3 regions of the Comamonas sp. CAH-2 genome follow, and region 2 is predicted to be linked to each of the others. Evidence: predicted binding sites of a transcription regulator. Region 2 holds the regulator's gene; each other region holds the start of a gene.

Region 1 (3,273 bases), on a different contig from region 2:
CCTTGCTGATTGCCGGCTTGATCTCCGGCGTCTCCTTGCTGGCGGCGTGGCTGGAGCAACTGTTCGGTCACACCGGGGCCCTGGCTGCGGCGGCCATGGTGGCGCTGGCGGAGGTGCAGGCCGCGGCCGCGGGCGTGGCCCAGTTGGTGGCCAAGGGCGGCATGCCGCTGGAGGTGGGGCGCTGGGGCACGCTGGCCGTGCTGGGCGCCAGCTGCGTCAGCAAGGGCGCGCTGGCGTTCGCGGTCGGTGGGGTGCGCTACGGGGTGCTGGTGGCGCTGGGCCTGCTGGCCATGCTGACCGGGGGTGTGCTGGGCCTGTGGGCCAGCGGCGCGGGCGCCTAGGCCCCGCCGTCGGTTGAGTGGCCGTGGTGCCTGGTCACGGCGCCGGTGGCAGGCACTGGCTCAGCCTTCCTCGCCGTCCGGGGACTGACCGCGCAAGACCTTGTTGACCACGTCGCCGCCAAAGCCGCGGCTGGCCAGAAAACGCATCTGCTTCAGGCGTTCCTGCGGCGTGGCGGCCACGGTGCCGAACTTGCGCTGCCAGACGTCCCAGGCGCGGGCGTGTTCCGTGTCCTTGAGCTGCTCGGCCGCCGCGCGCACGGTGGCATCGTCCAGGCCTTTGCTGCGCAGCTCGTGCAGCACGCGGGCATTGCCCAGCTTGCCGCTGCGCCGGTACAGCACGGACTGGGCCACGCGCTCGGGGCTGATGAAGCCCTTGGCCTCCAGCGCATCCAGCACGGCGGCCAGGTCGTCGCCTTCTTCCGCGTGCGGGGCCAGCTTGCGTTCCAGCTCCAGGCGCGCGTGTTCGCGCTGACCCAGCAGTTTGAGGGCGCGACCGGTGAGCGAGAGTTTGTCGAATCCCATGGTGCGAAAGTCTCAAAAAAATAGCTGCCCGCGCTTGCTAGGTCAGCGCTGGCAGCCATTTTGTCGTCGAATGTGATCAGCCGATCACGCCGTCTTCATCGGCCACGGCCTTGTCGGCCTTCTTGCCCTTGGCGGGCTTGGCGGCGGCTTCGCCTTCGGCCACGGGGATCAGGCTGATGCCCAGGCTCTCGCGCACCTTGTTCTCGATTTCCACGGCCAGCGCGGGGTTTTCCTTCAGGAACTCGCGGGCGTTGTCACGGCCCTGGCCGATCTTCTCGCCGTTGTAGGCATACCAGGCGCCGGACTTTTCCAGCAGCTTGGCTTCCACGGCCATGTCCAGGATCTCGCCCTCGCGGCTGATGCCTTCGCCGAACAGGATGTCGAACTCGGCCGTCTTGAACGGGGGCGACACCTTGTTCTTCACCACCTTGACCTTGGTCTCGTTGCCGATGGCGTTGTCGCCCTTCTTGATGGTGCCGGTGCGGCGGATGTCCAGGCGCACCGAGGCGTAGAACTTCAGCGCATTGCCGCCGGTGGTGGTTTCGGGCGAGCCGAACATCACACCGATCTTCATGCGGATCTGGTTGATGAAGATGACCGTGCAGTTGGTCTTCTTGATGGTCGCGGTCAGCTTGCGCAGCGCCTGGCTCATCAGGCGGGCCTGCAGGCCGGGCAGCTGGTCGCCCATTTCGCCTTCGATTTCGGCCTTGGGCACCAGGGCGGCCACCGAGTCGACGACGATCAGGTCCACGGCGCCGGAGCGCACCAGGCTGTCGACGATTTCCAGGGCCTGCTCGCCGGTGTCGGGCTGGCTGATCAGCACCTCGTTCAGGTTCACGCCCAGCTTCTGGGCATAGCTGGTGTCCAGCGCGTGCTCGGCGTCGATGAAGGCGCAGGTGCCGCCCAGCTTCTGCATCTCGGCCACGACCTGCAGGGTCAGCGTGGTCTTGCCGGACGACTCGGGGCCGTAGATCTCGATCACACGACCGCGGGGCAGACCGCCCACGCCCAGGGCCACGTCCAGGCCCAGTGAGCCGGTGGACACGACCTGGATGTCTTCCACGGCCTCGCCCTCGCCCAGCTTCATGATGGTGCCCTTGCCAAACTGCTTTTCGATCTGGGCCAGGGCGGCGGCCAGGGCCTTGGCTTTTTCGCTGTTGGCGTCGGTGTTGCGGGCGATGGCGTTCATGGCGGTTTCCTTGCAAAAAGACAGAGAGGGGTGGAAGTTGGCACCCCTGTGCATGTTCACAGGCTGGATGCTTGAACAGTAGTGTAGGTGCTTTCTGAAAAATATATAGTCAAGTTGTTTGACGTTTCTGAAAACTGACCATGTCAAAGATTGTGACCCCCTCGCTGCCCGATGAAGCCTGGCGCCACCTGCACCTGGGGCGCCTGCTGGGCCATGCCCAGCGCAAGTTCGATGCGCGCGTGCGCAGCCTGATGGCGCAGGACGACGAGACGCCGCTGGCCTTGTCCAACCTGGCGGCGCGCGACAAGGTGGGCGCGGCGCACATCCACATCACGCGGCACCTGTCGCTGCAAGGCGACCGCATCACCGACCTGGCCGAGCGCGCCGGCATGAGCAAGCAGGCCATGCTGGACCTGGTGGACCAGTGCGAGGCCTGGGGCCTGGTCACGCGCCAGGCCGATCCGCACGACCGCCGGGCCAAGCGCGTGGTCTACACCGAGGCCGGGCGCGAGTGGCACTGGGCCTTTCAGCGCGCCGTGCAGCAGGCCGAGGCGGAGTTCGTCGAGTCCGTCGGCCAGGAGGTGGCCACCGTGGTGCGCCTGGGGCTGGACGCCTATGGCAGCGAGGCCGGCGACCTGGCCTAGTGCGGGTGGCTTGATGCGGGTCAAGACTGCCGGGCTGCTGCACTGCAGCACCCGCGTAAACACCTGTAGGGCGCCTGCAGTGCGGCTCCTAGAATGGCCCGATGGACGGCGCAGGGAGTGCCGTTGGTGACAAGGCAGGCACGACGCCGCAGCCCGTGGCAGCAGATCGCGGCGCGGCAAGGAGACGAAGCGATGCGCATCCTGATAGCAGAAGATGACCAAGTGCTGGCCGACGGCCTGCTGCGCAGCCTGCGCGGCGCCGGGGCGGTGGTGGACCACGTGGCCAGCGGGACCGAGGCGGACACGGCCCTGGTCACCAACCACCATTTTGATTTGCTGATCCTGGACCTGGGCCTGCCGCGCATGCACGGGCTGGAAGTGCTCAAGCGCATGCGCGGGCGCGGCGATGCGCTGCCGGTGCTGATCCTCACCGCCGCCGACAGCGTGGAAGAGCGCGTGCAGGGCCTGGACTTCGGGGCCGACGACTACATGGCCAAGCCCTTCGCGCTGTCCGAGCTGGAAGCGCGCGTGCGTGCGCTGACGCGCCGTGGCATGGGCGGGGCCAGCAGCACCATCA
Region 2 (3,273 bases):
TGGAGCGCTCCACCAGTGTGTAGGGGCGACCCTAAAGGTGCTTGCCAACTGTACGTGGCAGTAGTATCGCGATGTTATGTGGCTATGTAGGTGCATCTGTGCCGCAAACACATTGTTGCAAGACTGCGCAGCACTTCAGCAGGCATGCAGCGCATCCAGCTTGCTGTATTCCAACTTAGACGTGCAAACAGGCCAATCTCCCAAAGCTGGTGAGCACCGAATGCTATGGATTGGAGAGTTTGGCGACCTGTGCGTTGAGCAATGGCAGGTTGGCCTTGGCGCGCGCCCAGGTCAGGCGCACGTCGGTTTTCTCCGCGGTGCGGTAAATGAAGCTGCGTCCCATCAGGCCACCGCTGCTGGGCAGGGTGGGTTGGCGTGGTGTGGAAGAAGGTGTGTGGCTCATAAGTCCTCCTGTCCGGGCAAGTCATGCAGCAGTTTCATCAGCTTGCGCAGGCATGACACATGTTCGTGTGGGCGTGGGAGCTTGTGTTGGCCGGTCTGGCGATGTTTCTTGTCAGGCGTTTTCCATCGTGCATTGCCAGCCAAGGGCGATGGCCATCAGTTGGCTGCGCAGCGCAAGCGGTGGCGGGCCTCCTGGGCTGCCAGTGCTTCCAGGGCCGCACAGACGTCGGCCAGCTTGCCGGACAGGGCAAAGCGTGCCCTGTCGGTATCCTTGGGGCGGCGCATCAGGCGGACGTTGCCGTGGCAGGCGCTGCTGGCCGGCAGCGGCATGGTGAGCGCATGAAACTGGTCCTGGTTACTGGCCACCCGGGGGCGGCAGGTGGATCTGGGCAAAGGCAGTTCACAGTGCAGCGTGGTCATGGTCGATTCCTTGGGGTGGTTGCAGTCAATTACAGGCGATGGCTGTCCCTGCCGCTCTCGAAAGGCAGCATAAGCATCCGAAGAAGCACTGGGCGGTGGGTGGTTTTAGAGCAGGAGGCTGTTGCGGATCAACCCGACCGCCAGCCCTTCGATGGCGAAGTTGTCTTCTTCGCCGACCTGGATGACGGGGTAGTCCGGGTTTTCAGGCAGCAGCTCAATGCCGTTTGCCGATTTGCGCAGGCGCTTGACGGTCACTTCGTCACCCAGGCGCGCCACCACGATCTGGCCGTTGCGTGCATCGCGTGTGGATTGCACGGCCAGCAAGTCGCCATCCAGGATGCCCGCATCGCGCATGGACATGCCGCGCACCCGCAGCAGGTAGTCCGGCTTGGTGGGGAACATGCTGCTTTCCACGGCGAAGCTTTGGTCGATGTGCTCTTGCGCCAGAATGGGTGAACCGGCGGCCACACGCCCGACGAGGGGCAGCAACAGGGGTTGCATGGCGGTCATGGGCAGGTCGAAGTGCGTGCCCCGGGCGGCATTGATGTGGCGCACGGCGTCGCTGACGAGGCGGATGCCGCGCGAGGTCCCACTGACCAGTTCCAACACGCCCTTGCGCGCCAGGGCCTTGAGGTGCTCCTCGGCTGCGTTGGCGGAGCGAAAGCCCAGGGTGCGCGCAATTTCAGCCCGGGTGGGCGGTGCGCCGGTGCGGGCAATCGCGTCCTGGATAAGATCCAGAATTTGCTGTTGCCGTGGGGTGAGGGGTGTGTGCTCCATGCCAGTCCTTGTACGGATAACTGATGTTTTATCCAGTACCTGTATTTTTAACCAGTTTTGTGAGGGCCGCAAGTGTCTGAAGGCAGAAAAATTGCTATCTTGGGAACGGGGGGCACGATTGCGGGCCTGGGGGATGCGCAGGGCGGTGGCGTGGGCTACCAGGCGGGGCAACTGGGCGTTGCGCAGCTGCTACAGCCGATTGCGGACCAGGCAGTGCCCCAGGGGTGGTCCCTGGAGCTGGAGCAGGTGGCGCAACTGGACAGCAAGGACATGGATGTCACCGTGTGGCTGCAGCTGGCCCAGGCCTGCCAGCGCTGGTTGCTGCAGCCTGAGGTGGCTGGTGTGGTGATCACGCATGGCACGGACACCTTGGAGGAGACAGCCTGGTTTCTGCAGTGCGTCCTGCAACCGGCCAAGCCGGTGGTGCTGACCTGCGCCATGCGCCCGGCCACGGCCTTGTCCGCCGATGGGCCCGCCAATCTGCGCGATGCGTTGGCTTGCACGGCGCAGGGCCGGGCCGGGGTGTGGGCGGTGGCGTCCGGGGAGGTGCACAGTGCGCAGCAGGTGCACAAGGCCCACCCCTACCGTGTGCATGCTTTCACCTCTGGCGAGGCCGGGCCTGCGGGGTGGGTGGAAGAAGGGCGCGTGCGCTGGGCGGGCGGTAGCGAGGCCACCTTGTCGTGTGCCGCTGAATGGACGGAGTGGCCGGTGGCCGACGCCTGGCCCTGGGTGGAAATTGTGACCAGCACGGCAGGCGCGCGCCCGGCGGCGGTGGATGCCCTGGTGGCGGCCGGGGTGCAGGGGTTGGTGGTGGCCTGCACGGGCAATGGTTCGGTGCACCAGGCGCTGCAGCAGGCCTTGCAGCGCGCACAAGACCGCGGGGTGCGGGTCTGGCGCAGCACGCGCTGTGAGCAGGGGCAGATCGTGCAGGCGCAGGGCGAGGAGGATCCGCTGGTCAGCCCGTTGAGCCCGCTCAAGGCCCGCATCAGTCTGATGCTGGAATTGCTCCATGCGGCGCGCCAAGCCTAGGTCTCGGAGGCTTCTGGGGCCATGCGGGTGCGCGTTGACTGCTATCCATCCGGATGATGGACCGCCAGGGCTTTCGGGCAAAAAAAAGGCTGGTGTTGCCACCAGCCTTTTTTTGCGCGTGCGGAGCGTACTCCGCAGCAGTAGCCTGATCAGGAAGACAGGGCTTGCAGTGCTCGGGCGGTGATGTCTTCCACGCTGCCCATGCCGCTGATGGCACGGTACTTGGGAGCGGCTGCAGCGTCGGCCTTGGCCCAGTTGCTGTAGTAGTCCACCAGGGGGCGGGTCTGGCTGCTGTACACATCCAGGCGTTTCTTGACGGTTTCTTCCTTGTCGTCTTCGCGCTGCACCAGGTCTTCACCGGTCACGTCGTCCTTGCCTTCCACCTTGGGTGGGTTGAACTTGACGTGGTAGGTGCGGCCCGAGGCAGGATGGCTGCGGCGGCCGCTCATGCGCTCGATGATGGCGTCGAAGGGCACGTCGATTTCCAGCACGTAGTCCAGCTTCACGCCGGCGGCCTTCATGGCGTCGGCCTGGGGAATGGTGCGGGGGAAACCGTCAAACAAGAAGCCGTTAGCGCAGTCGGGCTGGGCGATGCGTTCCTTGACCAGGTTGATGATCAGGTCGTCGCTGACCAGCTGGCCGGCG
Region 3 (3,273 bases), on a different contig from region 2:
TGCGGGCGGCCAGCACCAGTTGGACTTGGGATTGGTGGGTGTGGGCCAGCTGGCGGGCCAGTTCAGCGCCGATGCCCTCCGAGGCACCGGTGATCACAAAGCAGGGCACAAGGCGACTCCCGGCCCACCCCCTGGGCCGGGGAGCCCAGGCTCAGAAGCAGGCCCAGATATAGCCGGCCAGTGTGACCATGAAGTCCGGCAGCGTGTACAGGGCAAACACCCCCAGCAGCACGGCCAGCACGCAGGCCCAGATCAGTGCGCGCTGCCACAAGGGCAGCGCCAGGGGCAGGGAGGAGGGGGCGGCGCTTGTCATGCCGGCCATCTTACGCGGAGGCCGGCCGGCGCACCAGGCTGGCCTCGCGGATGGGCAGGTTCACCAGCGCCGCAAAAATGCCCAGTGCGATCGACACATACCAGACCATGTCGTAATTGCCGTTCTGGTCGTACAGGTAGCCGCCCAGCCACACGCCCATGAAGCTGCCGATCTGGTGGCTGAAGAACACGAAGCCGCCCAGCATTGACAGGTGCTGCACGCCAAAGATCTGCGCGATGGTGGCATTCGTCAGCGGCACCGTGGACAACCACAGAAAGCCCATGGCGGCGGTGAAGCAATAGACCGACCACGGCGACAGCGGCGCCAGCAGGAACAGTACCGTCACCACCGAGCGCAGGCCGTAGATGCCCGACAGCACGTAGCGCTTGCGCATGGGGTACTTTTGGCCCAGGTTGCCCGCCAGGTAGGTGCCGAAGATGTTGAACAGCCCCACCAGCGCCAGGCCGATGCTGGCCACGTGTGGGGCCATGCCGAAGTCCTTGAGGTAGCTGGGCATGTGCACGCCGATGAACATCACCTGGAAGCCGCAGACGAAATAGCCCGACAGCAGCAGCACGAAGCTGGGGTTGGTCCAGGCTTCCTTCAGGGCCTGGCCCACCGTCTGCTCGCGGTGCAGCACCGCGCCCTTGCCAAAGCCTGGCTCGCGCAGGCCGAAGGCCAGCACGGCGATGATCAGCGCCATCAGCGCCAGGATCAGCAGCGCATTGCTCCAGCCGAACTGGGCAATCAGCGTGCCTTCCACCGGCACCATGAAGAACTGGCCGAACGAGCCGGCCGCGGCCGTCACACCCATCGCCCAGCTGCGCCGTTCCACCGGAATCTGGCGCCCCAGCACGCCGTAGATCACGGCATAGGTGGTGCCGGCCTGTGCCGCCCCGATCATCAGCCCCGTGGTCAGGGTGAACAGCAGCGTGGTCGGCGACAGCGCCATGCCCACCAGCCCCAGCGCGTACAGGATGGCGCCGCCAATCAGCACCTTGAAGGCGCCGATGCGGTCGGCAATCATGCCCACGAAGATGCCGAACACCCCCCAGGACAGGTTCTGGATGGCAATCGCCAGCGAGAAGCTCTCGCGCGTCCAGCCCATTTCCTGGGTGATGGGCAGCAGCCACAGACCGAAGCCATGCCGAATGCCCATGGCCAGTGTCACGACCATGCCCCCGCACAGCAGCACCTGGAGCATGGGCAGGCGCTGCATGGATTGTTGTGATTGGTTTTGCATGGAAAGCAATGTAGCGAATTGCTTCGCCACCTGCTGCAACCTGCGGGATAGGCATTGCATATTCCCGCCATCAGGTGGCACGATGCCGCCTTTGCGACTCGGAGTCTGGTCTTGGTTACTGTGAATTTATCCAGCACTGAGCTGTGGCCGGAACTACAATCCGCCCCCATGGCAGCTAAACCCTCTACTTCTGCATCCGCGTATTCCGAAGGCTCGATCCGCGTGCTCAAGGGCCTGGAGCCCGTCAAGCAACGCCCGGGCATGTACACCCGCACCGACAACCCCCTGCACATCCTGCAGGAGGTGATCGACAACGCCGCCGACGAAGCGCTGGCCGGTTTCGGCAAGAAAATCAAGCTCACCCTGCACACCGACGGTTCTGTCAGTGTGGAAGACGATGGCCGCGGCATTCCGTTTGGCCTGCACCCCGAGGAAAAAGCCCCCGTGGTAGAGCTGGTCTTCACCCGCCTGCACGCCGGCGGCAAGTTCGACAAGGGCAACGGCGGGGCCTACAGCTTCTCCGGTGGCCTGCACGGCGTGGGCGTGTCCGTGACTAATGCCCTGGCCACGCGCCTGGAAGTGACCGTGCACCGCGACGGCGAAGTCGCCACGCTGGCGTTTTCCGGTGGCGATGTGGTCGAACCCCTGGCCCGCCGTGCCATGGTGGCCGGCGACCGCAAGCAGGGCACCACGGTGCGCGTCTGGCCCGACGCCAAATACTTCGACAGCCCCCACCTGCCCATGGGCGAGCTGGTCCACCTGCTGCGCTCCAAGGCCGTGCTCATGCCCGGCGTCAGCGTCACGCTGACGAATGAAAAGACCAAGGACGTCCAGCAGTGGCAGTACAAAGGCGGCCTCAAGGACTACCTGGAGCAGACGCTGACTGCCGACGCCGTCATCCCGCTGCTCGAAGGCGAAGGCTATGCCGACAAGCACAGTGACACCTTCAGCGAAGGCGAAGGCGCCGCCTGGTGCCTGGCCTTCACCGAGCAGGGCGCGCCCATGCGCGAGAGCTACGTCAACCTGATTCCCACCACCGCTGGCGGCACGCACGAAAGCGGCCTGCGCGATGGTCTGTTCCAGGCCGTCAAAAGCTTCATCGAGCTGCATGCCCTGCTGCCCAAGGGCGTCAAGCTGATGCCCGACGACGTGTTCGCGCGCGCCAGCTTCGTGCTTTCGGCCAAGGTGCTGGACCCGCAGTTCCAGGGCCAGGTCAAGGAAAAGCTCAACAGCCGCGATGCCGTGCGCCTGGTCTCGGGCTTCGTGAAGCCCGCGATGGAGCTGTGGCTCAACGCGCATGTGGAGTTCGGCAAGAAGCTGGCCGAGCTGGCCATCAAGGCCGCGCAAATCCGCCAGAAGGCCGGCCAGAAGGTCGAGAAGCGCAAGGGCTCCGGCGTGGCCGTGCTGCCCGGCAAGCTGACCGACTGCGAAAGCCGCGACATTGCCGACAACGAGGTGTTCCTGGTCGAGGGCGACTCCGCCGGTGGCTCGGCCAAGATGGGCCGCGACAAGGCCACCCAGGCCGTGCTGCCGCTGCGCGGCAAGGTGCTCAACACCTGGGAGGTGGACCGCGACCGCCTGTTCGCCAACAACGAGGTGCACGACATCTCCGTGGCAATCGGCGTCGACCCCCACGGCCCCGAGGACACGCCCGACCTGTCCGGCCTGCGCTACGGCAAGATCTGCATCCTGAGCGATGCGGACGTGGACGGCTCGC

What was found. Region 2 encodes LexA, which represses DNA repair genes until DNA is damaged. Its sites were predicted from a motif close to ACTGTATNNNNATACAGT; they were not measured.
Region 1: recA (recombinase RecA) is a predicted target of LexA. The motif match lies at 2,115-2,132, and genes of this name have one in related genera.
Region 3: FYM52_RS13915 (DNA topoisomerase IV subunit B) is a predicted target of LexA. The motif match lies at 1,674-1,691, and genes of this name have one in related genera.

The regions. Positions count from the first base shown of each region.
Region 1 is NZ_VSWF01000003.1:70,482-73,754, forward strand. It holds gene FYM52_RS03535 (MgtC/SapB family protein) at 1-341, shown strand, start outside; gene recX (recombination regulator RecX) at 402-863, opposite strand; gene recA (recombinase RecA) at 940-2,052, opposite strand; gene FYM52_RS03550 (MarR family winged helix-turn-helix transcriptional regulator) at 2,193-2,696, shown strand; gene FYM52_RS03555 (response regulator transcription factor) at 2,889-3,273, shown strand, end outside.
Region 2 is NZ_VSWF01000001.1:362,513-365,785, forward strand. It holds gene FYM52_RS01595 (hypothetical protein) at 224-403, opposite strand; gene FYM52_RS01600 (hypothetical protein) at 559-822, opposite strand; gene lexA (transcriptional repressor LexA) at 928-1,599, opposite strand; gene FYM52_RS01610 (asparaginase) at 1,672-2,628, shown strand; gene adk (adenylate kinase) at 2,778-3,273, opposite strand, start outside.
Region 3 is NZ_VSWF01000027.1:40,467-43,739, forward strand. It holds gene FYM52_RS13905 (SDR family oxidoreductase) at 1-109, opposite strand, end outside; gene FYM52_RS18735 (hypothetical protein) at 152-313, opposite strand; gene FYM52_RS13910 (MFS transporter) at 324-1,517, opposite strand; gene FYM52_RS13915 (DNA topoisomerase IV subunit B) at 1,725-3,273, shown strand, end outside.